Regions from separate parts of the Streptomyces sp. KMM 9044 genome, predicted to be linked through region 2. Evidence: riboswitches for the same ligand, from Rfam matches in the RefSeq annotation. Region 2 holds a riboswitch; the other holds the start of a gene.
The links. Region 2 has a riboswitch for glycine ahead of gcvP (aminomethyl-transferring glycine dehydrogenase). Riboswitches for the same ligand answer to the same signal wherever they lie in the genome.
Positions count from the first base shown of each region.

Region 1 (15,309 bases), 4.4 Mb from region 2:
CTCGGGAAGCATCGGGGTGGTCGCGGCGTGGTCGAGGTAAGCCATGGTGGGGCCGATTCTACGGGCCGTGTCCGGTGGCCCTGGGGCGCGGTCGGCCGGGTACCGCGCCCGCTCGGAAGCTCCGGGAGATCGTGTCGTCCGTCTGCGTCGACGCCGGCAGGACCAGCGGGTCGGCGACCAGGCCGAGGCCCAGGCAGGCGCGTGCGCGCCGGGTCGTGCCCCGCCGCAGGGCGAGGCCCGCCAGCACGACGGCGATCGGCCCGGGAACGACGTCGAGGACGAGCAGGCCCAGCACCCCCAGGACGAAGGACGCGACCGCCATGCCGTCGGCGCCCTGGACAGCGGTCCGGTGGGCGACCCCGGAGGTGGGGTATGGGGGGTCGGGCAGCTCAGCCCAGGCGTACCCGGGCGAGCTGACGGGACTGGGCCGCCAGACGGCCGGTGCTGTCCCAGACCTCGGCGTCCTCCTCGAGGAAGCCGCCGGCGAGGTTGCGGGTGGTGATCGACACCCGCAGCGGGCCGGGCGCCGGGCGGGAGCGGACGTGCACCGTCAGCTCGACCGTGGGGACCCAGCCCTTGAGCCCGAGGTCGAAGGCGGTGGGAGGCAGCGCGTCCACCGCGAGCAGCAGGGAGAGCGGGTCGTGGTCCCGGCCGTCGGCGAGCCCGAACCAGGCACGCGTCTCCCCCTTGCCGGAGGGCTCTCCGAGAGCCCAGCCGAGGGTCGACGGGTCCAGTTTGAGCAGCAGACGGTCCATGATGGCGGAGCTGCCGTCGACGGGGGCCGGGCCGTCCTCGGCACCGAAGCACTGGTCCATGGGCGGTATCACGGGCGGCTCGGCCGACGTACGGACGTCGTCGGGCAGGGCGTCCAGGTCGCCGTAGGAGGCCAGGAGACGGATGCGCTCGACCTCACGGCCCCGGTCGTCCGTCTGGAAGAGGGACGCCTGCCCGGTCGAGAGGGTGTGTCCGGTGCGTACGGTCTGGGTACGGACGACCGCCGGGCCCGGCTGGGAGGCGGTCAGGTAGTGCGCGGTGAGGGTGAACGGGTCCGGATGCGGCAGCGCGTGGGCGAGGGCGCGGCCCAGGACGGCCAGCAGATAGCCGCCGTTGACGGCGCTGATGATCGTCCATCCGGCGGAGAGATCGGCGTCGTAGACGCCCGGTGCGCGGGGGACGACCGCGGTGTCGCGATCGAACTCACTGTCGCCGATGGTGGCCCGAACGGCCGCGGCGGAGGCTGCTTCTGGCATGGATGAACAGTACAAGAGCGACCTACTGAGCGGTAGCTTTTCCCCTTGTCCCTCCACCGCTCCCCTCGTCTACTCCTCCTCGCGAACCGTCGTGCGGCGCTGCCAGGCGCGGGGCGCCCGCCAGTGGTACCGCAGCGCCAGCAGCCGCAGCACGAACGCCGTGATCACCGCCACAGTGCTGGTGAACGCGTTCAGCGCGTCGAACCGGATGCACAGCGCGACCATGGTGGCGCCGACGATCGCCGGTACCGCGTACAGGTCGCGGTCCCAGCGCAGCAGCGAGGGCACCTCGTTGGCGAGCACGTCCCGCAGCACGCCGCCGCCCACCGCGGTGGCGAGGCCCATGCAGGCGGAGGCGGTCAGGCCGAGCCCGTAGTCGTACGCCTTGGTGGTGCCGACGACGCAGAACAGGCCGAGCCCGGCGGCGTCGAAGAAGTTGACGGCGTTCTGGATGCGCTCCACGTGCGGGTGGAGGAAGAAGACCAGCACCACGGCGAACAGCGGGGTGACGAAGTACCCCAGGTCCGTGAAGGCGGCGGGCGGCACCGCGCCGATGACCACGTCGCGGAAGAGACCGCCGCCGAGCGCGGTGACCTCCGCGAGTACGGCGATGCCGAAGACGTCGAGGTTCTTGCGCACGGCCAGCAGGGCACCCGAGATCGCGAAGACGAAGATGCCGATCAGGTCGAGCGTGTGCAGGAGGGACGGGCTGAAGAGTTGCTGAAGCACCCGTACATTCTTACCCGGCAAGAACCCCTCGCCTTGCAAAGCAAGGCGAGGGGTGAGACGAACGTGCTGTCCGTGGACCGGTGGGATCAGATCTGCCGTCCAGTCGTCCGACGGCCGCCGGGCTGTCCGCGACGGTGCGAACCGCTCCGGGCGGACACCGGGCGGTGGCCCGGAGGGTTCCCGGAGCGCCGGGAGGTCTTGCTCCGTCCGGCGCTCCGGGAATCCGGGAGCACGGCGGTCCGTCAGTCGGTCCCGGCCGAACCCCTGGCGGACACGTCCGGCCGCGCCACGTCATGGCCCTTCGCGTCGGCATCGGCCGTCGGGTCGCCCGGGACCTCGACCGCTGCGGGCGCCTTCTCCTTGACCACCGCGGCGTCCGGCTTGGTCGTCGAGTCGGCCGGCAGGAGCGCGGCGGGAACCTCCGCCTCGCCCTCGGCCCGCTCCGCCGGCACGTCCTCGGTTTCCGTGACGGCCTCGATGCCCGTCGGCTGGGTCCGCGTCAGCTCTCCCGACGCGATCTCGGCGGTGTAGTGGCAGGCCACCCGGTGACCGCCGCCGACGTCCTGCAGTTCCGGCCGCTCGGTCGCGCACCGCTCCGCCTGGGCCCAGGGGCAGCGGGTGTGGAAGCGGCAGCCGGTGGGCGGGTTGGCCGGGGAGGGCAGGTCACCGGTGAGCAGGATGCGCTCGCGGCGGTCCTCCACCTCCGGGTCCGGCACCGGCACGGCCGACATCAGGGCCTTGGTGTACGGGTGCTTGGGCTCGGCGTAGAGGGTGTCGCTCGGTGCCTCCTCGACCAGCGAGCCCAGGTACATCACGCCGATCACGTCGGAGATGTGCCGGACGACCGCGAGGTCGTGGGCGATCACCAGGTAGGTCAGGCCGAGTTCCTCCTGGAGTTCCTCCAGCAGGTTGACGACCTGGGCCTGGATCGACACGTCGAGCGCGGAGACCGGCTCGTCACAGATGATCACATCCGGCTCGAGGACCAGCGCGCGGGCGATGCCGATGCGCTGGCGCTGGCCGCCGGAGAACTCGTGCGGGTAGCGGGCCAGCGCGTTGGAGGGCAGGCCGACCCGCTCCAGGATCGCCTTGATCTTCTCGCGGCGCTCCTCCTGGTTCTTGCCGATGCCGTGGGCGACCATGCCCTCGGACAGGATCGACTCGATGTTCTGCCGGGGGTTGAGCGAACCCAGCGGGTCCTGGAAGACCATCTGGAGCCGGCGCCGGAAGCGGCGCATCTCCTCGCCGGGCAGCTTCGCCAGGTCGGTGCCGTCGAGGACGACCGACCCCTCGGTGATGTCCACCAGCCGCAGCACCGACCGCCCGAGGGTGGTCTTGCCGCAGCCGGACTCGCCGACCAGGCCGTAGGTCTCGCCGGCCTCGACCTTCAGGGACACCCCGTCCACGGCGTAGACGTGTCCGACCGTACGGTCGAACAGGACGCCCTTCTTGATGGGGAAGTGGACCTTGACGCCGTCCAGTTCGAGCAGGCTCATGCGGGGACCTCCTCGGCCTTCGCGTCGTCGGGTACGGGGTTGACGCACCGCACCCGGTGATCGGCGGCACGCTCCTCGGCCAGCTGCGGGGTGCCGGTCAGGCAGCCCATCTCGTACCGGTCGCAGCGCGGCGCGAAGGCACAGCCGTCGGCCCAGGCGACGCGGTCGTTGATGGAGCCGCGGATGGGCTTGAGGGACTCGCCCCGGGGGGCGTCCAGGCGCGGGATGGAGCCCAGCAGTCCGTGCGTGTAGGGGTGGGTGGGGTGGGCGAACAGCTCGCGGCGCCCGGCGGACTCCACGGCCTTGCCCGCGTAGAGCACGTTGACCTCGTCACAGAGGCCGGCGACCACACCGAGGTCGTGGGTGATCATCAGCAGGGCGGTGCCCTCCTGGTCCACGAGTTCCTTGAGCAGTTCCAGGATCTGGGCCTGGATCGTCACGTCGAGGGCCGTGGTCGGCTCGTCGGCGATGAGCAGGCTCGGGGCACAGGCCACCGCCATGGCGATCAGCGCGCGCTGGCGCATGCCGCCGGAGAGCTGGTGCGGGTACTCCTTGAGCCGCCGGACCGGGTCGGGGATGCCGACCCGGTCCAGCAGGTGGGCGGCCTCCTTGCGGGCGGCCTCCCCCTTCATCCCGCGGTGGCGCTCCAGGATCTCGGTGACCTGCACGCCGATCGGCACGACCGGGTTGAGCGAGGACAACGGGTCCTGGAAGATCATCGCCATCCTGCTGCCGCGCAGGTCGCGACGGGCGGACGGGCTCATGGTGAACAGGTCCGTGCCGTCGAATTCGGCGCGGCCGCCGACCGTGACGCCCTTGTGGGGCAACAGGCCCATCAGGGCCAGGGAGGTGACGGACTTTCCGCAGCCGGACTCGCCGACCAGGCCCACGACCTGGCCCTGGTCGACCGCGAAGGAGACGCCGTCGACCGCCCGGGACTCCTTGCGGCCGCGGCCGCCGAAGGTGACGGTCAGTTCGTCGACAGTGAGCAGAGACATGGTGGTTCAGCCCCTCAGCTTCGGGTCGAGGGCTTCCCGCATGGCCTCGCCGAGGAGGGTGAAGCCGAGGGCGGTGATGATGATGCCGACGGCGGGGTAGACCGCCATCATCGGCGCGTTGTCGAAGAAGCGCTGCGCCTGGGCGAGCATGACACCCCACTCGGGGATGGCCGGGTCGGGGTTGCCCAGGCCCAGGTAGGACAGGGCGGCGGCCTCGATGATCGCGGTGGCCAGGGAGAGCGTGGCCTGCACGATCACCGGGCTGAGCGAGTTGGGGACGATCTGCGAGACCACGATGCGCCGCTTGCGCACGCCCAGGGACTTGGCCGCGAGCACGTAGTCCGCGCCGCCCTGTGCCAGCATGGAGCCGCGCAGCAGCCGCGCGAACACCGGGATCTGGACGACACCCACGGCGATCATCACCGTGGTGAGCGACTGCCCCATGACGGCGGCCACGGACACGGCCAGCAGCAGCGAGGGCAGCGCCAGCATCATGTCGATGAAGCGCATGATGACGGAGTCGATCCGCTTCCCGGCATCACCGCCGAGGGTGGCGGCGGCTCCGGAGACGCCGCCGATCAGGAAGCCGACGGTCAGGCCGATGAAGGTGGAGACGACGCCGACGAGCAGCGTCTGGCGGGCGCCGACCAGCATGCGGGAGAACATGTCCCGGCCGAGGTGGTCGAGCCCGAACCAGTTGTCGCCGCGGGGGCCGACGAACTCGCCCCGGTTGGGGAAGACCTCTCCTCTCCACGCCTGGGCGGTCGGGGAGTACGGGGTGAGGTAGGGCCCGACGACCGCGACGAGGACGAACAGGGCGATGACGACGGCGCCGATGATCGCCATCTTGCTGTGCTTGAGCCGGCGGAAGGCTTCCCGCCACAGGCTGGCGCCGGAGCTGGTCTCCTTGGTCGCGGTCAGTTCCGCGAGGCGCTGGATCTTGTCGGTCTTGGTGGCGACACTCACGTCAGTGCACCCGCACTCTCGGGTCGATGAGGCTGTACGCCACGTCCACCAGCAGGTTGATCAGGACGTACACCAGCGCGATGAACATGATGAACCCGACGAGCACGGGGTAGTCACGGCCGTCGATCGCGGTGCGGATGAAGGAACCGATGCCGCCGAAGGAGAACACGGACTCGGTCAGGACCGCCCCGGACAGCAGGGAGCCGGTGAGCAGGCCGACCGCGGTCACCACGGGGAGCATCGCGTTGCGCAGCACGTGGCGGCTGCGCACGACGCTCCGCTTGAGGCCCTTGGCCTCGGCGGTGCGGACGTAGTCCTCGTCCTGGACCTCGAGGACGCTGGCGCGGGTCATGCGCACGATGACGGCGAGCGGGATGGAGGCCAGGGCGACGGAGGGCAGCACCAGGTGCATGATCGCGTCCCAGGACGCGTCGAGTTCCCCGGTCAGGACGCCGTCCAGGACGGCGAATCCGGTGACGTTCGTGGCGTTGATGCCGGTGTCCAGGCGTCCGTAGCTGGGGAAGATCCCCAGCTCGACGGCGAAGATCTGCTTGAGGATCAGGGCCAGGAAGAAGACCGGGATGCAGATGCCGACGAGTGATCCGGAGACCGCTGTGACGTCGAGCCAGCCGCCGCGGTTGCGGGCGGCGAAGTAGCCGAGCGGGATGCCGACGGCCACGGCGATGATGATCGCCAGGAGGGACAGCTCCACGGTGGCGGGGAAACGCAGGACGAACTCGTCCCACACCGGCTGTCCGGTCTGGGTGCTGGTGCCCAGGTCGAGTTCGGCGATGCGCTTGAGGAAGCGCCAGTACTGGACGTAGACGGGCTGGTCCAGTCCGAGTGCGCGGTTGATCCGCGCCACTTCGGCCTCGGTGGCCTTTTCCCCCAGGATCGCTGAGGCGGGTCCGCCGGGCAGCCGGTCGAGCCACAGGAAGAGCAGAACCGACAGGCCGAGCAGCGTGGGTATGAGCTGGAGCAGTCTTCGTACGACGAGACGCAGCACCCCGCATGCCCCTTTCTTGCGTAATGTGTGACATGAACGGACCCGCCCGGCCGCCGAGTTGCGACGGCCGGGCGGACTCCTCGTGCTTGGGTTGCTCCTGCTCGCCTACTTGAACGAGACCTCGGCGAAGACTTCCTGCGTCAGCGGGGAGACATTCGGCGGGTTCACGTTCTTGGCGAAGGCGATGGCCGGCGGGGAGGACGAGACCGGGAGACCGGGCAGGTAGTCCATGATGGCCTCGTTGGCCTTCTCGTACGCGGCCACGCGCTCGTCGTGGTTGCCGAGGGTCGAGCCCTCGTTCACGGCGTCGAAGACCTTCTTGTTCTTGAAGCCCCACTGCTTGTCGTACCCGGAGAACCAGGTGCCGATGAAGTTGAAGCCGTCGTTGAAGTCACCGGTCCAGCCGAGCATGTGCAGGTCGCAGGAGCCCGACTCGGTGGCGTCCAGGTAGTCCGGGGCCCACTTCATCGCCTTCGGCGTGACGGTGATGCCGGACTTCTCCAGGTCGGCCTTCATCAGCTCGAACAGGTCCTGCGGGGCAGGCATGTACGGGCGGGTGACCTCGGTCGGGTAGCAGAAGTCGACCTTCAGCTTCTCCTCACCGGCCTCCTTGAGGAGGTTCTTCGCCTCGGCGGTGTCGTACGAGTACTGCTTGACGTCCTTGGAGTAGCCCTCGACCGTGTCGGGCATGAACTGGTCGGCGACCTTGCCGCCCTCGGGCAGCTGGGTCTTGACCAGGTTCTCCCGGTCGATCGACTGCGCGATGGCCTGGCGGACTTCCTTCTTCTTGAGCGCGGGGTTGGCCTCCTGGCTCATGCCCACGTAGAAGAGGTTGAAGACGCCACGGGTCGGGACGACGTAGCCCTGGTCCTCGAGGGTCTTGACGTCCGCCGGCGCGACGAGGTCGTAGCCGTCGATGTCACCGGCCTGGAGCGCCTGGCGGCGGCCCTCTTCGGTGTCGATGGTGCGGAAGACCAGGTTCTTGACCTTCGCCTTGTCGCCCCAGTAGCCGTCGAAGCGCTCAAGGGAGACTTCCTTGTTGCCCTTGTTCCACTTCGTGATCTTGTACGGGCCGGTACCGGCGACCGTGCCGGCCTCCTGGCTGTACTTGGGGTACGTGATGGCGTCGCCCTTGGCGGAGGCGTCCTGCTTCTTGTACTCCTCGAGGGCCTTCGGCGAGTGGATCGCCAGGGCCTGGAGGGAGAAGCCGCCGGGGAGGTTGGCGGAGGGCTCCTTGACCTCGATGACGGCGGTGTTGTCGTCCTTCGCGGTGCAGGACTTGTAGTTCGCCTCGGACGTTTCCTTGTCCTCGTTCTTCGCGAAGCCGCCCATGATGGACTGCCAGTAGTACGAGACCGCGCTGGACTGGTAGGTGCCCGTCCAGTTGAACCAGTGGTCGTAGTTGGCGCAGACGGCCTCGGCGTTGAACGCCTCGCCGTCGTGGAACTCGACGCCCTTGCGGAGGTTGAAGGTCCAGACGGTGCCCTCGTCGTTGCTCGACCACTTCTCGGCGAGGCCGCCGACGAGCTCGCTGCCGCCCGACTCGTGCTCCAGAAGCGCCTCGAAGGCCTGCCGCGTCACGCGGAAGGTTTCACCGTCGCTGGCCAGGGCAGGATCGAGGGAGCCCGGGTCACCGGCACCGGCGAAGACGAAGGTGTCCTTCTCGCCGCCGCTCTCGTTGTCACTGTCCCGTTCACTGGAGCAGCCCGTGGCGATCAGACCGACCGCCACCGCGGCCGTGATCGCCCGAGCGGCTCGGGACTTGGGTATGCGCATATTGGGGCCACTCCGGGTCCGCTATGTGGATGCATCTTGACCGGCCGAACACTACAGACGTTCACAGCGAGTCGAGAACAGTCCGGATAGCGGTGATACCTAGCTGAGATCTGAACAGTTGACATAAGGGATGTTTCAGGCGTCCCCCTGTTGCAAATTAACCGTTCGGACACATCTGACCCTCCGTCAAGAGACCCGAGAAAAGCGCCGGACGGCGTGAAGGACGGGTGAAACCGCAGGTGACAGGCGGTTGACTGGCCATAGCTGAGTGCACATGGCCGAAAATCTGACGTGAAATCAGCGGCCGGGAGGGCGAAACGGGCGCTCTCCGTCGACAGGTGTGCCCGTTCCGCGGACACCGTCACGTTGAGTCATCACGGGGAGTGCGGCCGGGTCCTTCCGGACCTGCCTCTCACGCATACGCCCCGGTCAGCGCTGGGACCCGTCCGGCGGATCAGGCCGGAGGTGACTGGCGGTATCTCTCCGACCAGGCCGAGCGGGGGCCGGTGCGTTCAGCCGCAAGGCGGAGGAGGGCGCCGACGCGATGAGGGCCCTCCCCGCTCATGGGAGTTCCCCGATCGAGCGAAGCCGAGAGCCTGGGGAAGTCGGCAGCCGACGACAGCGCCGCCGGGGCGCCCCCTTCTCGAAGAGCTCGAGGAGGGCGTGCCCGGCCGCCCCCGCTCATGGGAGTTCCCCGATCGAGCGAAGCCGAGAGCCTGGGGAAGTCGGCAGCCGACGACAGCGCCGCCGGGGCGCCCCCTTCTCGAAGAGCTCGAGGAGGGCGTGCCCGGCCGTCCCCCGGCCTCCGAGGCGCGGTCCGCCGGACAGGACCTACCGCGCGGGCAGGTAGCCGGACCCCGCGGCGGGAGGCGCGGCGGCGGCGGCGTGCGCCTCGCGGTCGTAGAACGGGCGCGCGTGGGCACGCAGCCACATCGCGACCGGGTCGTGCTCGTCGGACATCGCGACGGTCGACACCGGAAGCCCGTCCGGGACCGCGTCGAGGGACTGCCGCATCATCGCGCGCACCGCGTCCACGGCCGACGGCGACGTGTCGTACACGTCCAGGCCGACGGCGAGGTACGGGTCACCGAGCGACGGCTGCACCCAGGCACGGCGCAGCGAGCGGACGGCGGGAGTGCGGTGCGCGTTCTGCGCGAGCAGGGCGTAGAACTGCGGGATCTCGATGGCGGGTTCGGACAGCCTCAGGGGTCCGGCGGGCTGGCGGTCCAGCCCGGTGGCGAGCCTGCGCAGATCGAGCCAGGGGATGCCGAGGCCGCCGCCGGGGGCGTGCGGATTGAGCCAGAGTCCGTAGCGGTCGGGGTAGAGGGCGCGGGCGGCCTCGACGCCGTCGACGACCTCGTAGGACCGGTTCCAGCCACTGGCGGACAGCTCCTGGGCGGAGGTCACGCAGGGCGCGTAGCCGAAGCCGTCGACCTCCATGTTCCCGTACTGGGCGTCCGGGGAGCCGGCCTGGCCGTGCCACAGCAGCATCCAGACGTGGCCGGAGGAGGGTGTCGCGAGCGCGCGCAGCAACGCCTCATAGGCGTCGTAACGCCCGGGTGTCACCTGGCGCAGCATGTGCTCGACCTGCCCGGCCGCCGCGGTGCCAGCGCTCACTTTGTATCGCCCCTCCGTACCACCCGTACAACACCCTCGCCCGAGCCCGATGAACCTAGCTTAAGCGCCTCCCGGCGCCGGGGAGCTCCGCCGGTGCGTGACCGGCCTCCGGCAGCACCGAGCCCCCTCAGCGCTGCCACTGGTAGAAGGGGCGGACGCGGTCGCGCATCCACTGGCCGACCGGGTCCTGGGCCACGTCCAGGAGGACGAGGTTGACGGGCCACCTCACCGGCTCACGGCCCAGCGCGCGGCCCAGCGCGTCCATCGGCGCGGCCCGCAGGTCGCCCTCCGTCCGGGACAGTTCGGCGGGGGCCAGCTCGACGCCGACGAACAGCACCGGTTCGGCCGTCTCGATCTCGGCGAGGCAGCGGCGGGCGGTGGTGACGACGCCGAGGGCCTCGAACTCCGCGGCGGCGGCGGCGAGGAAGTCCACCGGGTCGTCCTGCCAGTCGGGGGCGAACAGCTTGACCCGGCCGCCGCTCGCGGGTCCGTCCAGCGGGCCGCGTCCGGCGCGGCACAGGGCGGCGACGGCGGGGGGCGGCAGCGGGATGCCGACCACTCCCCCGGGGTTCACGGCGATCCCGGCCTGCGGCGGCAGACCGCGCGCGAACTCCACCGCGGGCGCGACGGTGAACGACATGTGGGTGCCGACGACCTGACGGAACTGTTCCTCGGAGCTGAAGACCGGTACGTACGCCTGGCCGTCGATCTCCGTCATGGGCAGGTCCAGCGGGCCGCTGTCCGGTCCGCCGCCGTTGGGCAGTGGTATCCACAGGTGACTGCGGCCCAGCACCTCGATGATCCGGCCGTCGGCCGAGGGGACGCCGAGGGACGCGGAGAGCGCCTCCTCCAGTTCGTTGCCGGGCCATCCGCCGTGCGGGTGGGGGTGAGTCTGTGCCGGGAAGTCCGCGGAGAAGCCCGCCGGGAAGTCCATCTGCCTACCGCCTGCCTGGAACCACTGCTGTGGCTGAAAAGGCTAACCGCTGCCGTACCCCGGCGTGCGGCCCGTCCACGGGCCGGCCGTGGAGCCGCCGGCCCGTGATCAGTCCGTGAACTCGATGCGGTGCAGCGCGTCCGCCGCGTCGCGGTCGGCCAGGACCGCCGAGCCGCAGCCCGCGGGCAGGTCGCCGCGCGTCACGGACGTCAGCAGCCGGTCGATGGCGGTGCGGTGGCGCCGGAAGGCGTACCGGGAGACCCCGCGGCCGCGCTCGCGCTGGCCGTCCAGGGCCTGCTTCGGGGGGACGTCGAGCAGCAGCAGGTGCAGGACCGCGCCCCGGCGGCGGGCCTCGCGGGCCAGCCAGCGGCGCACCCAGGCCTGCGTGCCGCAGTCGTGGACGACGACGCCCTCACCGGTGCGCAGGGCGCGCCGCAGTCCGGCGTAGTGGGCGAGGCGGACCAGGGGCCGGTACACCGCGTACGGCAGGAGGCGCGGCATGCCGCGGTCCCAGCGGTCCCGGGTGTCCTGCGAGTCGATGCGGGTGCCGCGCGCCGCGCGCCGCATGAGGGTGGACTTGCCGCTGCCGGGCAGTCCGGTGACCACGACGAGGTCGCGGGGGCCGAAGAGCAGGGCGTGCGGGCTGCGGCCGGCACGCTCGCGCAGGTCGCGGACGACCGGCGCGGGCAGGATGACGCGGGTCCCCCGCACCGAGGGGGCCTGCTGCTCGGGCAGCGCGACGCCCGTGGTGGTGGCGTACGCCGTGGCCTTGTTCACCGTAAGTCCTCCCCTGGGGGCGGTCCGGCCCTGTGACCAGGTACCGGACCGTCTCCCCGCCGAGTGTAAAGAGACGGTAACGCCGCGGTCTTCAGGATTCCTTCCCTTTCCCGGTACAGGCCTGTCACAGCCGTCCGTGAACACCCGAACACCCTGCGCTTCCTCCCAGAAGGGTCCCCCTGCCGCGGCCCGGCGATGCGTGCAATGATGTGCGCGCCAACTGCATACCGGCCGTTCGAATCCGCGCGGGAGAGTCCCCGGCACCGTTGCCGCCGGGGCGCCGAAGGAGCAAGTCCCTCCCTTGAATCTCTCAGGCACCGTTACCGCGTGGGCGAGGCACATCTGAAAAGCGGGCCGCCGCACGTGTTTCCGGCGGCCCCACCCAAGGTGCAAACCGTGGTCGTCCCCTGCGCGGGCGGTCATGGCGAACCTCTCAGGTCCCGATGACAGATGGGGAGGAACGACCTCGCCCGTCCTGCCCTGGGAGACCGACCGATGAGCAGTACCGCACCCCGCCGGACCGCACTGGACGCCCTGCACCGTTCGCTCGGCGCCACGATGACCGATTTCGCCGGCTGGGACATGCCCCTGCGCTACGGCTCCGAACGCGACGAGCACAACGCCGTGCGCACGAGAGCCGGCCTCTTCGACCTCTCCCACATGGGCGAGATCACCGTCACCGGCCCGCAGGCGACGCAGCTCCTCGACCACGCGCTGGTCGGCAACATCGGGACCGTCAAGCCCGGCCGCGCCCGCTACACCATGATCTGCCGCGAGGACGGCGGCATCCTGGACGACCTGATCGTCTACCGGCTCGAGGACACCGGGGCCGGGTCCCCTCACGCCGGGACCCCTCACGCCGGGACCCCTCACTACATGGTGGTCGCGAACGCCTCCAACGCCCAGGTGGTGCTGGACGCGCTGGTGGAGCGGTCGGCCGGCTTCGACGCCGAGGTCCGTGACGACCGCGACGCGTACGCGCTGCTCGCGGTGCAGGGCCCCGAGTCCCCCGGCATCCTGCGGTCCCTGACCGACGCCGACCTCGACAACCTGAAGTACTACGCCGGGCTGCCCGGCACGGTCGCGGGCGTCCCCGCGCTGATCGCCCGTACCGGCTACACCGGCGAGGACGGCTTCGAGCTGTTCGTGAAGCCGGAGCACGCGGTCGGGCTGTGGCAGGCGTTGACCGGGGCCGGCGAGGGCGCCGGGCTGGTCCCGTGCGGGCTGTCCTGCCGGGACACGCTGCGCCTGGAAGCCGGCATGCCGCTGTACGGCAACGAGCTGAGCACCTCCCTGACGCCGTTCGACGCCGGGTTCGGGCGGGTGGTGAAGTTCGAGAAGGAGGGCGACTTCGTGGGCCGCGCCGCCCTGACCGAGGCCGCCGCCCGCGCCGGGGCGACCCCGCCCCGCGCCCTGGTCGGCCTGGTCGCCGAGGGCCGCCGGGTGCCGCGCGCCGGGTACGCGGTGGTCGCCGGCGGCGAGGTGATCGGCGAGGTCACCTCCGGTGCGCCCTCCCCGACGCTGGGCCGGCCGATCGCGATGGCGTACGTCGACGTGGCGTACGCGGCGCCGGGCACGGAGGGTGTCGGCGTGGACGTCCGCGGCAGCCACGAGCCGTACGAGGTCGTGGCACTGCCGTTCTACAAGCGGCAGAAGTGACACCGCCGTAGACGGCCCCGGCACGGCCTTCCGGGCTTTCGCACGTCGGGGCACGGCGGTGCGCGGTGCCGTACGGCGGCGCAGGCCGACGTAGTTTCCGACTCATCAAGCACATCCCCCGCTTACAGGAGAACCCAGACCATGAGCAACCCCCAGCAGCTGCGTTACAGCAAGGAGCACGAGTGGCTGTCGGCCGCCGAGGACGGCGTGTCGACGGTCGGCATCACCGAGCACGCGGCCAACGCGCTCGGCGACGTCGTGTTCGTCCAGCTTCCCGAGGTGGGTGACACCGTGACCGCGGGCGAGACCTGCGGCGAACTGGAGTCGACCAAGTCGGTCAGCGACCTGTACTGCCCGGTCACCGGTGAGGTCACCGAGATCAACGAGGACGTGGTGAACGACCCGTCGCTGGTGAACTCGGCCCCCTTCGAGGGCGGCTGGCTGTTCCGGGTGCGGACCGGCGAGGAGCCGGCCGACCTGCTCTCCGCCGCCGAGTACGACGCCTTCATCCAGGGCTGAGGAGGCCGTAGCCGCATGTCGCTTCTGAACACCCCGCTGCACGAGCTCGACCCCGACGTCGCCGCCGCGGTCGACGCCGAGCTGCACCGCCAGCAGTCCACCCTCGAGATGATCGCCTCGGAGAACTTCGCCCCGGTCGCGGTCATGGAGGCCCAGGGCACGGTTCTCACCAACAAGTACGCCGAGGGCTACCCCGGCCGCCGCTACTACGGCGGCTGCGAGCACGTCGACGTGATCGAGCAGATCGCCATCGACCGGGTCAAGGAGCTGTTCGGCGCCGAGCACGCCAACGTGCAGCCGCACTCGGGCGCGCAGGCCAACGCCGCCGCGATGTTCGCGCTGCTCAAGCCCGGTGACACGATCATGGGTCTGGACCTCGCGCACGGCGGGCACCTGACCCACGGCATGAAGATCAACTTCTCCGGCAAGCTCTACGACGTCGTCGCCTACCACGTCGGTGACGACGGCCGGGTCGACATGGCCGAGGTCGAGCGGCTGGCCAAGGAGAGCAGGCCGAAGCTGATCGTCGCCGGCTGGTCGGCGTACCCGCGGCAGCTGGACTTCGCCGAGTTCCGCCGGATCGCGGACGAGGTCGGCGCGTACCTGATGGTCGACATGGCCCACTTCGCCGGTCTGGTCGCGGCGGGCCTGCACCCGAACCCGGTCCCGCACGCCCACGTCGTCACCACGACCACGCACAAGACGCTCGGCGGCCCGCGCGGCGGCGTGATCCTCTCCACCGCCGAACTGGCCAAGAAGATCAACTCCGCGGTCTTCCCCGGCCAGCAGGGCGGACCGCTGGAGCACGTGGTCGCGGCCAAGGCGGTCGCCTTCAAGGTCGCGGCGTCCGAGGAGTTCAGGGACCGCCAGCGCCGCACCCTGGAGGGCGCCCGCATCCTGGCCGAGCGCCTGGTCGGGGACGACGTCAGGGCGGTGGGCGTGGACGTGCTGTCCGGCGGTACGGACGTGCACCTGGTCCTGGTCGACCTGCGCGACTCCGAGCTGGACGGGCAGCAGGCCGAGGACCGGCTCCACGAGGTCGGCATCACCGTCAACCGCAACGCGGTCCCGAACGACCCGCGGCCTCCCATGGTCACCTCGGGCCTGCGGATCGGCACGCCCGCCCTGGCCACCCGCGGCTTCACGGCCGAGGACTTCGCGGAGGTCGCGGACGTGATCGCCGAGGCGCTGAAGCCGTCCCACGACACCGAGGCGCTCCGGGCACGGGTCACGGCTCTCGCCGAGAAGCACCCGCTGTACCCCGGTCTGCAGTAGTTCCGTACGCTTTCGTTCGTACGGACGTCCGGGGCATCGCACACACTGGGTCGGTGGGCGCGGTGCCCCGCACCATGCACCGCGCACGTGACATCCCCCTCCGGTCCCCCCCTTCGATCCCCCTCCGGTCCACCCCCTGCCCGGCGGACAGCGCCGTCCGCCGAACCCCTAGGAGTCCTCCCGTGGCCCTCTCGGTCTTCGACCTGTTCTCGATCGGTATCGGGCCGTCCAGCTCGCACACGGTCGGCCCGATGCGGGCTGCCCGCATGTTCGCCCGGCGGCTGCGCAACGAGGAGCTGCTGGACTC
Region 1 is NZ_CP113910.1:2,027,187-2,042,495, forward strand. It holds gene HUV60_RS09070 (cysteine desulfurase family protein) at 1-45, opposite strand, end outside; gene HUV60_RS09075 (DUF4190 domain-containing protein) at 59-322, opposite strand; gene HUV60_RS09080 (thioesterase family protein) at 390-1,250, opposite strand; gene HUV60_RS09085 (trimeric intracellular cation channel family protein) at 1,320-1,979, opposite strand; gene HUV60_RS09090 (ABC transporter ATP-binding protein) at 2,222-3,475, opposite strand; gene HUV60_RS09095 (ABC transporter ATP-binding protein) at 3,472-4,473, opposite strand; gene HUV60_RS09100 (ABC transporter permease) at 4,480-5,439, opposite strand; gene HUV60_RS09105 (ABC transporter permease) at 5,441-6,445, opposite strand; gene HUV60_RS09110 (ABC transporter substrate-binding protein) at 6,551-8,221, opposite strand; gene HUV60_RS09115 (enhanced serine sensitivity protein SseB C-terminal domain-containing protein) at 9,053-9,799, opposite strand; gene HUV60_RS09120 (enhanced serine sensitivity protein SseB) at 9,966-10,772, opposite strand; gene HUV60_RS09125 (ATP-binding protein) at 10,881-11,549, opposite strand; glycine riboswitch at 11,786-11,885, shown strand; glycine riboswitch at 11,886-12,009, shown strand; gene gcvT (glycine cleavage system aminomethyltransferase GcvT) at 12,045-13,208, shown strand; gene gcvH (glycine cleavage system protein GcvH) at 13,350-13,727, shown strand; gene glyA (serine hydroxymethyltransferase) at 13,743-15,002, shown strand; gene HUV60_RS09145 (L-serine ammonia-lyase) at 15,185-15,309, shown strand, end outside.
Region 1: linked by a shared signal. The riboswitch ahead of gcvT (glycine cleavage system aminomethyltransferase GcvT) and the one ahead of gcvP (aminomethyl-transferring glycine dehydrogenase) in region 2 are both predicted to bind glycine.

Region 2 (15,309 bases):
CGTACGGGCTGCTCGCGCCGGTCGAGGACGAGGTGTACGACGCCGAGGCGGTCACCGTCGCCGGCCTCATCACCGAGCTGGGGCGGTTCGGGATCGAGCCGCGGCATCTGAGAGCGATGAAGGCCGCCGCCGACCGGGAGGCCGGGCTGGTCGACCAGGTCGTCGCCCCGCTCAAGCGTCACCGCAACCCGCAGACCAGGGCGCACGCGCAGGCGCGCACGAAGGAGCTCGCCGGTCTCACGGCGAAGCTCCACGCGGCGCTGGTGAGCTCGGCGCTCGGGGTGCGGCTGCCCTGAGAGGGCGAGTGGGGAGGCCCGGATCGGCCGTCCGATCCGGGCCCGACTACCCAAACGTCCCGGGCACGGCCTAGGGTTGCTGTGTGAACGAGCTCGATGTCGTAGGTGTCCGGGTCGAAATGCCCTCGAACCAACCGATCGTGCTGCTGCGTGAAGTGGGAGGCGACCGGTACCTCCCCATCTGGATCGGACCGGGGGAGGCGACGGCCATCGCCTTCGCCCAGCAGGGTATGGCTCCCGCACGCCCGCTGACCCACGACCTCTTCAAGGACGTGCTGGAAGCTGTCGGCCAAGAGCTCACGGAAGTGCGCATCACGGACCTGCGTGAGGGGGTCTTCTACGCGGAGCTGGTCTTCGCCAGCGGTGTCGAGGTGAGCGCCCGGCCGTCCGACGCCATAGCGCTGGCGCTGCGCACCGGTACGCCGATCTACGGCAGCGACACGGTGCTCGACGACGCGGGGATCGCCATCCCGGACGAGCAGGAGGACGAGGTCGAGAAGTTCCGCGAGTTCCTCGACCAGATCTCGCCGGAGGACTTCGGCTCCAGCAGCCAGTGAGGAGCTTCGGCCGTTCCGCCGGAACGCTGCTCGGGATCCGGTGCGTGAGAGCGTTGCCCGGCCCGTGCGGAGGGTATTCGGCTAGCCTTTCCCCGCGGTGGGGCACGGGAAACCACTCTTAGGGTGATTATCACTCGGCGTGCCGAGTGTGGCGATCGTTGACGCACCCTTGGCGACTGCCTACCGTCGAGGAGGCAGGTCAAGGACGGAGGTCGGCGTGAGAAGCACCGGCGACGGTACGGCTGGGGGTGCCCCCGGACATGGTCTCGGGGTGAGCGGTCCGTACCCTCCCCCAGGCTCTCAGCTCCGCGCGAGCGGGGCGTATGCCCATCACGGCAGCCCGGCCGATCCTGCTCCGCAGCGACCGGCGGCCGTGCCGAGCAGCGGAGGGGCGACGACGTCCATGGAGCCCGAGGAGATCGGCTACCGCGGCCCCACGGCCTGCGCGGCCGCCGGCATCACCTACCGGCAACTGGATTACTGGGCTCGCACCGGACTGGTCGAGCCGAGTGTGCGGCCTGCCCATGGTTCGGGGACCCAGCGGCTGTACAGCTTTCGGGACGTTGTCGTCCTGAAGATCGTCAAGAGGTTCCTGGACACCGGTGTCTCGCTGCAGAACATCCGGACCACCGTCCGGCACCTGCGGGAGGGGGGCTTTCACGACCTGGAGCGCATGACGCTGATGAGCGACGGCGCCACGGTCTACGAGTGCTCCACGCCCGACGAGGTCCATGCCCTGCTCCAGGGCGGCCAGGGAGTCTTCGGGATCGCCGTGGGCGTGGTGTGGCGGGACGTCGGGAGCGCGCTGTCGCAGCTGCACGGGGAGCGCATCGACACCGGAGAGACGCTGATTGGCCCCAACCCGACGGACGAGCTGGCAAGGCGGCGCAACCGCGCCGTATGAGCCGCTGCGCCGCACGGGGCCCGTCCCGTCCGCGCTCCTGTGCGGTGGGTACGGGGCGGCGGCACGTGGGGTGGGGCGTTGTCAGTGGCGTAGGGCAGCATCGGAGCTGTGAGATCCGCGCCCACCGTCCTGCACCTCGACATGGACGCCTTCTTCGCCTCGGTGGAGCAGGCGTCCAAGCCGAGCCTGCGCGGGAAGGCCGTGGTCGTGGGCGGGCTCGGGCCGCGGGGTGTGGTCGCCACCGCCTCGTACGAGGCCCGGTTCTTCGGTGTCCGCTCTGCGCTGCCCATGGCGCAGGCGCGGCGGCTCGCGCCGAACGCGGCGTATCTGGTGCCCCGCTTCGCGTTGTACCGGTCGATCAGTGACCAGGTGATGGGTCTGCTGCGGGCGCTGTCACCGTTGGTGGAGCCGTTGAGTCTCGACGAGGCGTTCGTGGATCTGGAGGCCGGGGGGGCGGCCGGGGACGAGCGGTCCGCGAGGCTTGCCGGGGCGAAGCTGCGCGCCGACATCCGGGCGGTTACGGGGCTCACCGGATCGGTGGGGCTGGCGGCCTCCAAGATGCTGGCGAAGATCGCCTCGGAGCAGGCCAAGCCGGACGGCCTGGTGCTGATCGAGCCGGGGACCGAGCGGGCCCTGCTGGCACCACTGCCGGTCCGGACTCTGCCGGGTGTCGGGCCGGCCACCGGTGACCACCTGCGGCGTGCCGGGATCCACACGGTCGGGGAACTTGCCGAGGCGGGGGAGGCCGAGCTGGTACGCCTGCTCGGCAAGGCACACGGACACGCTCTGCACGCCATGTCCCTGGCGCGGGACGAACGATCCGTGGTGGCCGAGCGGGAGACGAAGTCGGTGTCGGTCGAGGACACCTACGACGTGGACATCCACGACCGGGTGCGGGTCGGAACGGAGGTCCAGCGCCTCGCCGACCGCTGTGTGCGCCGGCTGAGGACGGCAGGGCTGTCGGGCCGGACCATCGTGCTGAAGGTGCGCCGGTACGACTTCTCGACGCTCACCCGCTCCGAGACCCTGCGAGGGCCCACGGACGATCCCGCGGTGGTGCGCGAGGCCGCGGCGCGGCTGCTGGACTCGGTCGACACGACGGGCGGCGTGCGGCTGCTGGGCGTGGGGGTCAGCGGGCTCGCGGACTACACGCAGGAGGACCTGTTCGCACAGGCGGCGGGGGAGCGGGAGAAGGAGCTGCTGGGCGAGGAGGCGGGGGCGGCCGCACCCTCGGAGGAACAGCAGCAGGCGGACGCCGAGCGGCGCTGGCCTGCCGGGCACGACGTACGGCACAGTGAGTACGGCCATGGGTGGGTCCAGGGCAGTGGCCTGGGGAGGGTCACCGTGCGGTTCGAGACGCCCGGGTCGGTGCCGGGGCGGGTGCGGACCTTCCGGACCGGGGACCCGGCCCTGCACCCCGCGGATCCGCTGCCGTTGGTGGAGAGAAGACCTCGGGACGACAGGGAGAGCGCGGACGGCCCGAGCAACAAGGACGGTCGGGCCGGCGACGGTCGGCACGCTGAGGGCGGCCAGGGCGGCCGGGAGGTCCGGGGCAGCCAAGAGGCAGCGGCCGGTGTACCGGATCCAGGGCTCTCGGGAGGGTAGGACCCAGGGCTGCCCCGGACGTGGAACAGTGACGAGGACCGTGCGGATTGTGCCCGCAGAGGCCGGAGGGCGGGGCAGCAACGGCACGTGGGTGCCACGGAGGGCGTCAGGCTGAGTCGTCGCTGCCGGCGAGTTTGCCGAAGTCGTGGTCCGGGAGCGGGGGAGGGGCGGCGATGTCCAGGCCGTAGTGGTGGTAGAGCTGGAGCTCCTGCTCCGGGGAGAGGTGACGGCCCACGCCGAAGTCGGGGGCGTCCTTGATCAGGGCGCGTTCGAAGGGAATGTGGAGGCCGCCGTCGATCAGCTCGCTCGGCTCCAGAGGAACGAAGGCGTCCCTGCTGAACAGGCCGGTGCGTATCGCCGCCCACTCCGGCACGCCGGTGGCGTCGTCGAGATAGACCTCGTCGATCGTGCCGATCCGGGTGCCGTTGCGGTCGAATGCCTTGCGGCCGATCAGGTTGCGCGGATCGATGTCGGTCTGCACGGGCCCTCCACTGGTCGCAATTCCGCACACCACTCGTCAGCACTACAAAACGGCACAATCGGCGCGTCGGCCACTCGAACGTCCGGATCTTGCCCTCGCTGGTACGCTGGCAGCGGCTGCTGACCCCGTGCGGGAGAGTCCTCCAGGCGCCACCGGAGGGCGCCGAAGGAGCAAATCCTCCCCGGAATCTCTCAGGCCCACGTACCGCATGGACGAGGTCACTCTGGAAAGCAGAGCGGGTGTCCACGGTTTCCGCTCTCACCGACGGTGAAAGCCGGCTGCCCCGGGCAGCCGGTGAAGCTCTCAGGTTGAGATGACAGAGGGGGAGGCCGTCCGGGCACCCGTCACGGTGCCCCTCGAAGGTCGTCAGACCAGGAGGCCTCCGCACATGACCGTCCATCGCATTCCCCTCTCCGAGCTCGAACAGGGAACGCCCTTCGAGCGGCGTCACATCGGCCCCGACCACGAGGCCCGCGCCAAGATGCTCGCGCAGGTCGGCTACGGCTCGCTCGACGAGCTGACGGCCGCCGCGGTCCCGGATGTGATCAAGAACGCTGACGCGCTGGACCTGCCGGATGCCCGGACCGAGCCCGAAACGCTGGACGAACTGCGATCGCTGGCCGACCGCAACGAGGTGCTCGGCTCCATGATCGGGCTGGGGTACTACGGGACCTTCACGCCGCCCGTCATCCTGCGGAACGTGATGGAGAACCCCGCCTGGTACACGGCGTACACGCCGTACCAGCCGGAGATCTCGCAGGGACGGCTCGAAGCGCTGCTGAACTTCCAGACCATGGTCGCCGAGCTCACCGGCCTGCCGACCTCCGGTGCCTCCCTGCTCGACGAGGGCACCGCGGCCGCCGAGGCGATGGCCCTGTCGCGCCGCATGGGCAGGAACAAGAGGGGCCTGTTCCTGGTCGACGCGGACGCGCTGCCGCAGACCGTCGCCGTCATCGAGACCCGGGCCGAGCCGGCCGGCGTCGAGGTCGTGGTCGCCGACCTGAGCGAGGGCATCCCCGCCGAGGTGGCCGAGCGCGAGATCAACGGCGTGCTGGTCCAGTACCCGGGCGCCTCCGGTGCCGTACGCGACATCAAACCGGTGATCGACCAGGCGCACGAGCTGGGCGCGCTCGTCACCGTGGCCGCCGATCTGCTCGCCCTCACGCTGCTGAGGTCCCCCGGCGAACTCGGCGCGGACATCGCCGTCGGCACGACACAGCGCTTCGGAGTGCCGATGGGCTTCGGCGGACCGCACGCCGGATACATGGCCGTGCAGGAAAAGATGGCGCGCAGTCTGCCCGGCCGGCTCGTCGGCGTCTCCGTCGACGCGGACGGGCACAAGGCCTACCGGCTCGCCCTCCAGACCCGTGAACAGCACATCCGCCGTGAGAAGGCCACCAGCAACATCTGTACCGCCCAGGTGCTGCTCGCCGTCATGGCCGGCATGTACGCCGTGCACCACGGCCCCGAGGGGCTGCGGACCATCGCGTGGCGCACCCACCGCTATGCGACGGTCCTCGCCGAGGGACTGCGGGCCGGCGGCGTGGAGATCGTCCACGCAGCCTACTTCGACACGCTGACCGTACGGGTCCCCCGGCGGGCCGCCGAGGTCGTGGCCGCCGCCCGGGACAACGGCGTCAACCTGCACCGCGTCGACGCCGACCTCGTCTCGATCGCCTGCGACGAGACCACCACGCGCGACCGGCTCGCCGCAGTGTGGAGCGCCTTCGGCCTCGAGGGTGACGTCGAGTCCCTGGACGCGGCCGCGCGCAACGCCCTGCCGGACGCCCTGCTGCGCACCGACGAGTACCTGACGCACCCCGTCTTTCACCAGCATCGCTCCGAGACGGCGATGCTGCGCTACCTGCGCAGGCTCGCCGACCGCGACTACGCGCTGGACCGCGGCATGATCCCGCTGGGCTCCTGCACCATGAAGCTCAACGCGACCGCGGAGATGGAGCCCGTCACCTGGCCCGAGTTCGGGCAGTTGCATCCCTTCGCGCCGGCCGGGCAGGCCCAGGGTTACCTCACCCTCATCCGCGAGCTGGAGGACCGGCTCGCGGAGGTCACCGGCTACGACCGGGTGAGCCTCCAGCCCAATGCGGGCTCCCAGGGCGAACTGGCCGGGATGCTCGCCGTGCGCGGCTACCACCGGGCCAACGGCGACGAGCAGCGCACCGTCTGCCTCATCCCGTCCTCCGCGCACGGAACCAACGCCGCCAGCGCCGTCATGGCCGGCATGAAGGTCGTCGTCGTGAAGACCGCAGAGGACGGCGAGGTCGACATCGACGACCTGCGCGCGAAGATCGAGCGGTACCGCGACGAGCTGTCGGTGCTGATGATCACCTACCCCTCCACGCACGGTGTGTTCGAGGAGCATGTCGCCGACATCTGCGCGGCCGTGCACGAGGCCGGCGGCCAGGTGTACGTGGACGGCGCGAACCTCAACGCGCTGGTCGGGCTGGCCAAGCCCGGACACTTCGGCGGGGACGTCTCGCACCTGAACCTGCACAAGACCTTCTGCATCCCGCACGGCGGCGGTGGTCCCGGCGTCGGCCCGGTCGGCGTGCGGGCGCATCTGGCGCCGTACCTGCCCAACCATCCGCTGCAGCCCGAGGCGGGGCCGGAGACCGGGATCGGGCCCATCTCGGCGGCGCCGTGGGGCTCTGCGGGAATCCTGCCCATCTCGTGGGCGTACGTCCGGCTGATGGGCGGCGAAGGGCTCAAGCGGGCCACCCAGGTAGCGGTACTCAGCGCCAACTACATCGCCAAGCGCCTCGAGCCGCACTATCCGGTGCTGTACGCCGGTCCCGGCGGGCTGGTCGCGCACGAGTGCATCATCGACCTGCGACCCCTGACCAAGGCGACCGGCGTGAGCGTGGACGACGTGGCCAAGCGGCTGATCGACTACGGCTTCCACGCGCCGACGATGTCGTTCCCCGTGGCCGGGACGTTGATGATCGAGCCGACCGAGTCCGAGGACCTGGCCGAACTCGACCGGTTCTGCGAGACGATGATCGCGATTCGCGCGGAGATCGAGAAGGTCGGCTCCGGTGAGTGGCCCGCGGACGACAACCCCCTGCGCAACGCCCCGCACACCGCCGCCGCGCTCGGCGGGGAGTGGGAGCACGCCTACAGCCGTCAGGAAGCCGTCTTCCCGACCGGAGTGAGCGCCACCGACAAGTACTGGCCGCCGGTCCGCCGCGTCGACCAGGCCTTCGGCGACCGCAACCTGGTGTGCTCCTGCCCGCCGCTCGAGGCGTACGAGGACTGACGCGGCGGGAGAAACCTGCGGGAAAACCTCCTACCGGGGAGTGGAAGGGCTCTGCTTCGGCCGGCCGAAGCAGAGCCCTTCGCCGTACCTCCGTCCGTACCTCCCGCCTGCCCTGTGGGACCGGGCCGGAGCCTGGGCGGGACCGGGACCGCTTCCGCGTGTCAGATGCGGTCGATATGGACGTTTGTCGACTTCACCCGGGCGGTGGCCTCCATGCCGACCTCCAGCCCGAGTTCCTCGACGGCCTCGCGGGTCAGCAGCGAGACCAGTCGGTGCGGGCCCGCCTGGATCTCGACCTGGGCGGCCACGTCGCCGAGCTTGATCGCGGTGACGATGCCGGGGAAGGCGTTGCGCGTCGAGGTGTACGGCGTGCCCTCCTCGGTCGCGCCGGCCTTCGCGAGGTCGACCGAGAACGCCGCCAGGTCCTGCCCGTCGATGAGCCGCCGGCCGCCTTCGTCGCGGTGGGTGGTGACCCGGCCCGCGTCCGCCCAGCGGCGGGCGGTGTCCGGGCTGACGCCGAGCAGCCGCGCTGCCTGGCCGATCGTGTAGGACTGCATGCCGATCACGATAGGGCGGGAGGTGGAGCCGGACGGTGCGGGGGCGATGAGGGGAGCGGCCGTGGCGCCCTCCGATCATCAGGTTCGTCGAATCCGCGCGTAAGGTTCGCGGCATGATCCGAAAGTTTCGTACGTCCGGGTGGAACTGATGCGGCGCGGCCCGGTGTGCTCGGTGGTCGTCGCCGCGCCGTGATCGGCCGTTTCGAACCGGCTCCCCGGTCGCGCCGTGGTCCGAGGCGCCGTTGGTGCGGAGGGATTGTGCCGGACCGGCCGGTCGGCGGGAGTGTCGCCTTTCCGGGGATGGTGGAAACGGGCGGCGCGGCCCCGGTGCGCGACCGCCGCGGCGTGTGCGGTGAAGGGTGGCGGCAGATTCACCGCGTACAAGGGGTTGCCACCGTTTGTCGGCTGTCTCTAGGGTGCGGCAACAACGCATGTTTCCGGACCTCTTCCGAATCTTTCGAATCGGTGGGTGGGTAGGGAGATGTCCGCCCCAGACTCCAAGGAGCGCATGACATGGGCGACCCGGCACTGTCCCGCCGCGGCTTCCTGGCGGCCTCCGCCGCGGCCGGCCTGGGCATCACAGCACTGAGCGCGTGTGGTGGCGACTCGGAGGGAGGGTCGTCGGGGACGACCACGATCGAGTGGTGGAACATCTCCACCACCCAGCCGACAAAGGATGTCTGGGCCGCTCTCGCCCGAAAGTTCGAGCAGCAGAACCCCACGGTCAAGATAAAGATCGTGCAGCTCGAGAACGACGCCTACAAGTCCAAGATGACCGCGCTGACCGCATCCGGGAAGCTGCCGGACATCTTCCACACCTGGGGCGGTGGCGTACTCAAGCAGCAGGTCGATGCAGGGCTCGTCGAGGACCTCACCGGCTCCACCAAGGCGTTCGCCGACGGGCTGCTGCCGGTCGCCAAGGAGCCCTATCTCCTCGACGACAAGCTGTACGGCATCCCGTTCGACATCGGCATGGTCGGCTTCTGGTACAACAAGGCGCTCTTCCAGAAGGCCGGCATCGCCGAGCCGCCGACCACCTGGAGCGACTTCCTGGGCGCGGTGAGCAAGCTGAAGGCCGCCGAGGTCACGCCGATCGCCCTGGCCGGCAAGGAGGCCTGGACCGGCATGTACTACTGGGCGTACCTCGCGATGCGCACCGTCGGCATCGACGCGCTCGCGAGGGCCGACGAGGACAACGACTTCACCGGCCCCGGTTTCGTCCAGGCCGGAGAGCACCTCAAGGACCTCGTCGACCTGGAACCGTTCCAGAAGGGATTCCTCGGCGCCTCCTACTCCACCCCCACCGGCCAGGCCGCCGCCGTCGGCAACGGCAAGGCGGCCATGGAACTGATGGGCCAGTGGGCTCCCGTCGTCGAGGCCGACGCGGGCAAGGGCCTCGGGGACGACCTCGGGTTCTTCCCGTTCCCGGCCGTCGAGGGCGGGAAGGGCGCTATCACCGAGGTGTTCGGAGGGGGCGGCGGGCACGCGCTGCGCCGGGGCGCGCCGCAGGCAGCCGTCGACTTCCTGGAGTTCTTCGCCTCCGAGGCGACGGACCGCGAACTGGTCGAGGAGACCGGTGTGCTGCCGGTCGTCCCCGCCGCGGAGGCGGCGCTGACCGACCCCAACCTCCAGGCCGTGCAGCAACAGCTCAAGGGCAGCACCGGCTTCCAGCTCTACCTCGACCAGGCCTACGCCCCCGCCCTCGGCCAGGAGATCAACGCCTCCGTCGGCGCGCTCATCGCCGGCTCCAAGTCGCCCGGGCAGGCCGCCGAGTCCATCACGAAGACGGCGAAGGAAGAGCAGTAGCCGGCGATGGCCTCCACGTTCCTGCCGGACAAGAGGACCGGCCCCGAAACCGATCCCCCGCCCCCGCCCACCTTTGACGCGCGTGGCCGCCGACGCCGCCGCGCGCGGCACTGGCTCACCGCGGTCGGCTTCCAGGTGCCCGCGCTGGTGCTGTTCGGCGTCCTGGTACTGCTGCCGATCCTGTTCGCCGTGTACGCCGCCTTCTTCCGGTGGGGCGGCTTCGGCATGCCGTCCGACTTCGTCGGCGGCGACAACTTCGTCCGGCTGTTCCAGGACCCCGTGTTCCTGGGCGACCTGTGGCGCTGCCTCCTGCTGGTCGCCCTGTCGCTGGTCCTCCAGCTGCCGTTCGCGCTGGCTCTGGCCGTGGCGCTGAACCAGAGGGTACGCGGCCGGGCGGTGTACCGCATGCTGTTCTTCGCCCCGTACGTGCTGTCCGAGGCCATCACCGGCGTGCTGTTCGCGATGATCTTCGCCCCGGGTGAGGGACTCGCCGACGAACTCCTGGGCAAGGTGGGGCTGGAGGGCCTCGGCGGGGAGTGGTTCGCCGATCCCGACATGGTGATGGCGACCCTCTTCCTGGTCATGACCTGGAAGTACTTCGGCTTCCATATGATGCTCTACCTGGCCGGACTCCAGTCCATACCCAAGGAGTTGACCGAGGCGGCGCTGATCGACGGCACGGGTCCCTGGCAGCGCTTCCGCAAGGTCACCCTGCCGCTGCTGGCCCCGACCCTGCGCATCAGTATCTTCCTGTCGGTGATCGGCGCCATCCAGCTGTTCGACCTGGTGTGGGTGATCACCCAGGGTGGTCCCGACCACCACTCCGAGACCATGGCCGTGACCATGTTCCAGTACGGCTTCAAGCGCTACCAGGTGGGCTACGCCAGCGCGATCAGTGTGGTCATGTTCGGCATCAGTCTCGTCTTCGCCCTCGCCTACCAGCGCTTCGTGCTGCGCCGGGACCTCGAAGGGGCGACCACGACCATGCGCGGAGGCGGAAAGTGACGCTCCCTCAGAGAAATTCGTCTCTCGGCGCGTCCGCGTCCGCACAGGTGCCCCTGGACACGTCCGTGGGAGGGGCCGGGGCCGGCTCCGTGTCCGGTTCAGGGACCGGGGCCGGGGCCGTGCCCCGGCCTCCGCGCCGGCGTTCTCTCCGGACCCTGCCCCTGCATCTCGTCCTGATCGCCGTCGGCGCGGTGATGGCGGTACCCCTGCTCTACGCCGTGCTCTCCGGGTTCAAGTCCACCGACCAACTCTCCGGCAACCCCGTCGGACTGCCCGACCCGTGGGTCGGCGCCAACTACACCGGCATCCTGGCCTCCGGTGACTTCTGGAGGTTGGTCGGCAACAGCACCCTGATCGCGATTGCCACGGCCCTGATCGCGGTCGCGGTGTCCGCGCTGGCGGCGTTCTCCTTCGCCCGGTTCGCCTTCCGGGGACGGGAGGTGCTGTTCACACTGTTCACGATGGGGTTGATGTTCCCGTTCGCGGTGGCCGCGCTGCCGCTGTTCCTGCTGCTGCGCTCCATGGGCCTGCTGGACAACCCGCTCGGCGTGATCCTCCCGCAGGCCGCCTTCGGCCTGCCGATGACGATCATCATCCTGCGCGGATTCTTCCGGCAGATCCCGGGAGAGCTGGAGGAGGCGGCCACACTCGACGGCTGTAGTCCGTTCGGCTTCTTCTGGCGGGTGCTGCTGCCGATGGCACGGCCCGCGCTGGGCACCGTCTCGGTGCTCGCCGTGGTCACCAGCTGGAACAACTTCTTCCTGCCGCTGCTGGTGTTCACCGACGACACCTGGTGGACGATCCCCATCGGTGTCCAGCAGTTCCAGGGCCAGTACTCCGCGGACACCGCGCGGGTCTTCGCTTATCTGGTCCTGGCGATGGTTCCCGCGCTCGCCTTCTACTCGGTCGCCGAGCGCCAGCTCGTCGGCGGCCTGACCGCGGGCGCGACCAAGGGGTGACGTATGCATGGGTGGGGTGTCGCGCGGTGTGACGAACCCTGGATGCGTGTCGGGGTCGGTTCGCGGAAGTCCCGCGGTCCGGCCTCTGATGTTCCGCTGGCGGGCCTGCTCCGCCCTAGGCGGTGGTCATCATCTGGACGGCGTCCCGGGGGCGCTGCGGAGCGATGCAGCTGCCGTCGGGCAGGAGCTCGCCGGTGTCCTCGAAGAGCACGACACCGTTGCACAGCAGGCTCCAGCCCTGCTCCGGATGGTGCGCCACGAGACGGGCGGACTCCCGGTCGGCGGAATCGGCTGAGGGGCACGGTGACTGGTGCTGGCACATGGATGGGATCTTTCGCTCTGGCGTGACCTGTGGGCTGGCTGTCGTTTCAGTTCCGCGGCGTGAAGCTTCGTTCATGGCCGCCCCCCGTGGTGATAGGCCCGTCGAGACAGGCCGGTCGGAAACCAGTGTTGCCCTTTGGAGGGCGATCCGCAGGAATTTCGCGGCACCTCCTCCTCACAGGTTGATGACGCATCACCCGGGCGGACGGTTCACCTCAACGGCACCGTCACTTCGGGTGGTTTGGTGTAGCCGGATGAGGCTAGTCCGGTCCGTGGTCCTGGTTGCTCCGGGTGCTTGGGCCGTCTCGGTCCTCCTCGTGGCATGCGCGTCCCCCGCCGTCGGTGGTCCGGCGGCGGGGCACGGAAGGGCGCGCGCGAGGCGGGGCAGGTGTCAGGCGGGTGAGCCGAGCAGCCGGTCGGGTGCGACCCGATGGGTCAGCACCGGGAGCAGTTCGGCGGCCCGGTGCGGCCGGTGGGCCGCGATGCCCGGCGGCGCCGGGGCGAGGGGGACGAGCAGGTCGGTGGCGGCCGGATGGCCGGTGGCACCGTCCGCGGTGCGGTCGCCGTGCAGCCAGAGGGCCAGCATGTAGAGGCCGGGCACCGACAGCAGCCGGGGCTGGTACGGCTGTGGCAGGGCCTCGGCCTGACGCAGGGCCAGTTCGGTGGAGGTGATGTAGGGGCCTTCGAAGAAGCGCGAGAAGGCCCAGCCGTCGGGAGTGAGCACGGTGTCCGCCGCGGCCACCGCCCGGTCGCCGCAGCGGATCAGGAAGCGCCAGCCGGCCAGCCGCGTCGCGGACACGCCCTCGGCGGTGACCCGGTCCAGGACGTGTACGGGCAGAGGAAGTTCTGGTGAAGCAGACCCCTCGGCACCGAGGAGGGAGGGGGTTCGGGCCTCGCTGACCGCGGTGGGGGAGGAGAGCGCGGTCAGGACGGAACGCAGTGCGGGCGCGGGGGCCGGGGGGACATGCAGGGGCATGGTGGGTCGCCTCTCATTCGAAGGCACAGTGGCGCGAGGGCGGGACGGACGGCGCTGTCAGCTCGCGAAGGCCGGAAGGCAGGGGCCGGGGGTCCGAGTGCGAGAGGTGGGGGTGAGGAGTGGCCGCACGTCACCTCGTCGGCTGGATCACTCGACCGTGGGCGCCAACCTTCTGCCTTGTCCACGGAGTTTATACGACGCGTGTTCGGGCCATGTTTCAGCTAGCCGTTTCCGAACCGCGAAACAAGGGTAATTTTGGACGATGAAACGGGGGAATCATCCCGATTCCCGGCCGGGGGCGCGGCGATGACCTCGACAAATGGCCGCACCGTGGTAGGCCTATTGTCGTCGGCGCTTTTCATGAGTTCGCCGTCGCCTTGTGACGTGCACCATCGGCCATGCCGCGTGAATGTGCCACTGGTTACCCTCGGCCAGCGTAGCGGCCGACAGGGCAGTTCGGGGCGTTATCGATCGCATCCGCTGGGCATCCTCCTCTGTGGACCAGAACCCCGGCGGCCGGTCATCGGGTCGCCCATTCGACGAGGAGGACGCTTCGATGGGGGAGAAGGTAGTGGCAGGCGGGTTCGACCTGTCCGATCGCCAGCGCTACCGCGACAAGCTCCACAGGTGTCTGACGGGCTTGGAGCGACTCCTGGCGGAGAAGCGGTTCGACCGCCCCAGGAACCTGATGGGGCTGGAGATCGAATTGAATCTCACGGGCGCCGACGGCATGCCGAAAATGTTGAATGGGCAAGTCCTCGAACGGATTGCGAGCCGCGACTTCCAAACAGAACTCGCCATGTTCAACCTGGAAGTCAACATTGCCCCACACCGTTTGGACGGCCGGGTATTCGACCGGCTCGCCGAGGAACTGCGCACCTCCCTCGCGTACGCGGACCGGAAAGCCGCCGAGGTGGACGCGGGAATCGTGATGATCGGCATTCTGCCGACGCTGGACCGCGACGACCTGGTCTCCTCGAACCTCTCCGCCGTTGATCGCTACACCCTGCTCAACGACCAGATCGTGGCCGCCCGGGGGGAGGACTTCACCCTCGACATCGAGGGGGTGGAACGTCTCAGCTGTACTTCCAGGTCCATCGCGCCGGAGGCAGCCTGCACGTCGGTCCAACTGCACCTCCAGGTCACCCCGGCACGCTTCGCCGACGCGTGGAACGCGGCCCAGGCGGTTGCCGCCGCACAGATCGCCGTCGGCGCCAACTCACCCTTCCTGTTCGGACGTGAACTGTGGCGCGAGTCCCGGCCGCCGCTGTTCCAGCAGTCCACCGACACCCGTCCGCCCGAGCTCCAGGTACAGGGAGTACGGCCGCGCACCTGGTTCGGCGAGCGCTGGGTCGACTCGGCGTTCGACCTCTTCGAGGAGAATCTGCGTTACTACCCGGCACTCCTGCCGATCTGCGACGACGAGGATCCGCTCGACGTGCTGGACCGGGGCGGCACCCCCTCGCTCGCGGAACTCGTCCTGCACAACGGCACGGTCTACCGCTGGAACCGCCCGGTCTACGATGTCGCCGACGGCGTGCCCCACCTACGGGTGGAGAACCGGGTCCTGCCCGCCGGCCCCACCGTCGTCGACGTGGTCGCCAACGCGGCGTTCTACTACGGTCTGGTCCGCGCCCTCGCCGAGGACAGCCGCCCCGTGTGGACCCGGCTGCCCTTCGAGGCCGCCGCCGCCAACTTCGACGCCGCCTGCCGGCACGGCATCGACGCCCGCTTCACCTGGCCCCGGCGCGGGCGCTACGGAGGTACGGCCGAGGTGGATGCAGTCACCCTCGTACGCGACGAACTGCTGCCGCTGGCCGAGGCGGGACTGGACGCGTGGGGCATCGAATCCGCGGACCGGGACCTGTACCTCGGCGTGATCGAGGAGCGCTGCCGGCGTCGGCAGAACGGGGCGAGCTGGCAGGCAGCGACCTTCCACCGGGCGCTGGACGGAGGCCTGTCCCGGGAGGCAGCACTGGCGGCCACCACCCGGCGCTACCGTGAGCTGATGCTACGGGGCGATCCCGTGCACACCTGGCCCATGGGGCTCCCGGAGCCGGTATCCGCGGACTGAGCCCCGGGCGGGGCTCGAGGCGGACGATCCTGGACAGCCGGAAGGACGGCCGGCCGCGGGACCGGCGGCCGAGGACCGCCCGCCGGGCGCTCCACCGGTGCCTTCATACTGAACCGGTCGGACAGCTCGGTGATGTGGAGGCAGGTGTGCAGGCGGAGGCGGGGCCGGAGGCCGGTGTGTATCCTCAGCGGCGGCTCACGCGGAAGACGCTCCGCGACGAGACGCTGCTCGTGCTCGCGGTGTCGCTCGGCGCGAGCGCGGTGTCCGCGCTGATCAGTTTCGTCGGCTCGGTCACCCGGCCGGGCGGCCTGAAGGACCAGGCGGCCACCCTCAACGGCTCGGCGGCACCGGGACGCCCCTGGCTCGACCTGGCCTGGCAGCTCTTCGGGATCACCAGCGCGCTCGTCCCCGTCGCGCTCGTCGCCCACTTCCTGATCCGCGAGGGTGCGGGACTGCGCACCCTCGGCTTCAACCGCACCCGGCCCTGGTCCGAC
Region 2 is NZ_CP113910.1:6,471,486-6,486,794, forward strand. It holds gene ftsR (transcriptional regulator FtsR) at 1-296, shown strand, start outside; gene HUV60_RS29240 (bifunctional nuclease family protein) at 380-853, shown strand; gene HUV60_RS29245 (MerR family transcriptional regulator) at 1,071-1,757, shown strand; gene HUV60_RS29250 (DNA polymerase IV) at 1,866-3,362, shown strand; gene HUV60_RS29255 (PRC-barrel domain-containing protein) at 3,469-3,843, opposite strand; glycine riboswitch at 3,964-4,060, shown strand; gene gcvP (aminomethyl-transferring glycine dehydrogenase) at 4,232-7,117, shown strand; gene HUV60_RS29265 (TOBE domain-containing protein) at 7,279-7,674, opposite strand; gene HUV60_RS29270 (extracellular solute-binding protein) at 8,188-9,480, shown strand; gene HUV60_RS29275 (carbohydrate ABC transporter permease) at 9,487-10,485, shown strand; gene HUV60_RS29280 (carbohydrate ABC transporter permease) at 10,680-11,444, shown strand; gene HUV60_RS29285 (DUF5999 family protein) at 11,560-11,766, opposite strand; gene HUV60_RS29290 (hypothetical protein) at 12,157-12,741, opposite strand; gene HUV60_RS29295 (glutamate-cysteine ligase family protein) at 13,298-14,815, shown strand; gene HUV60_RS29300 (CPBP family intramembrane glutamic endopeptidase) at 14,962-15,309, shown strand, end outside.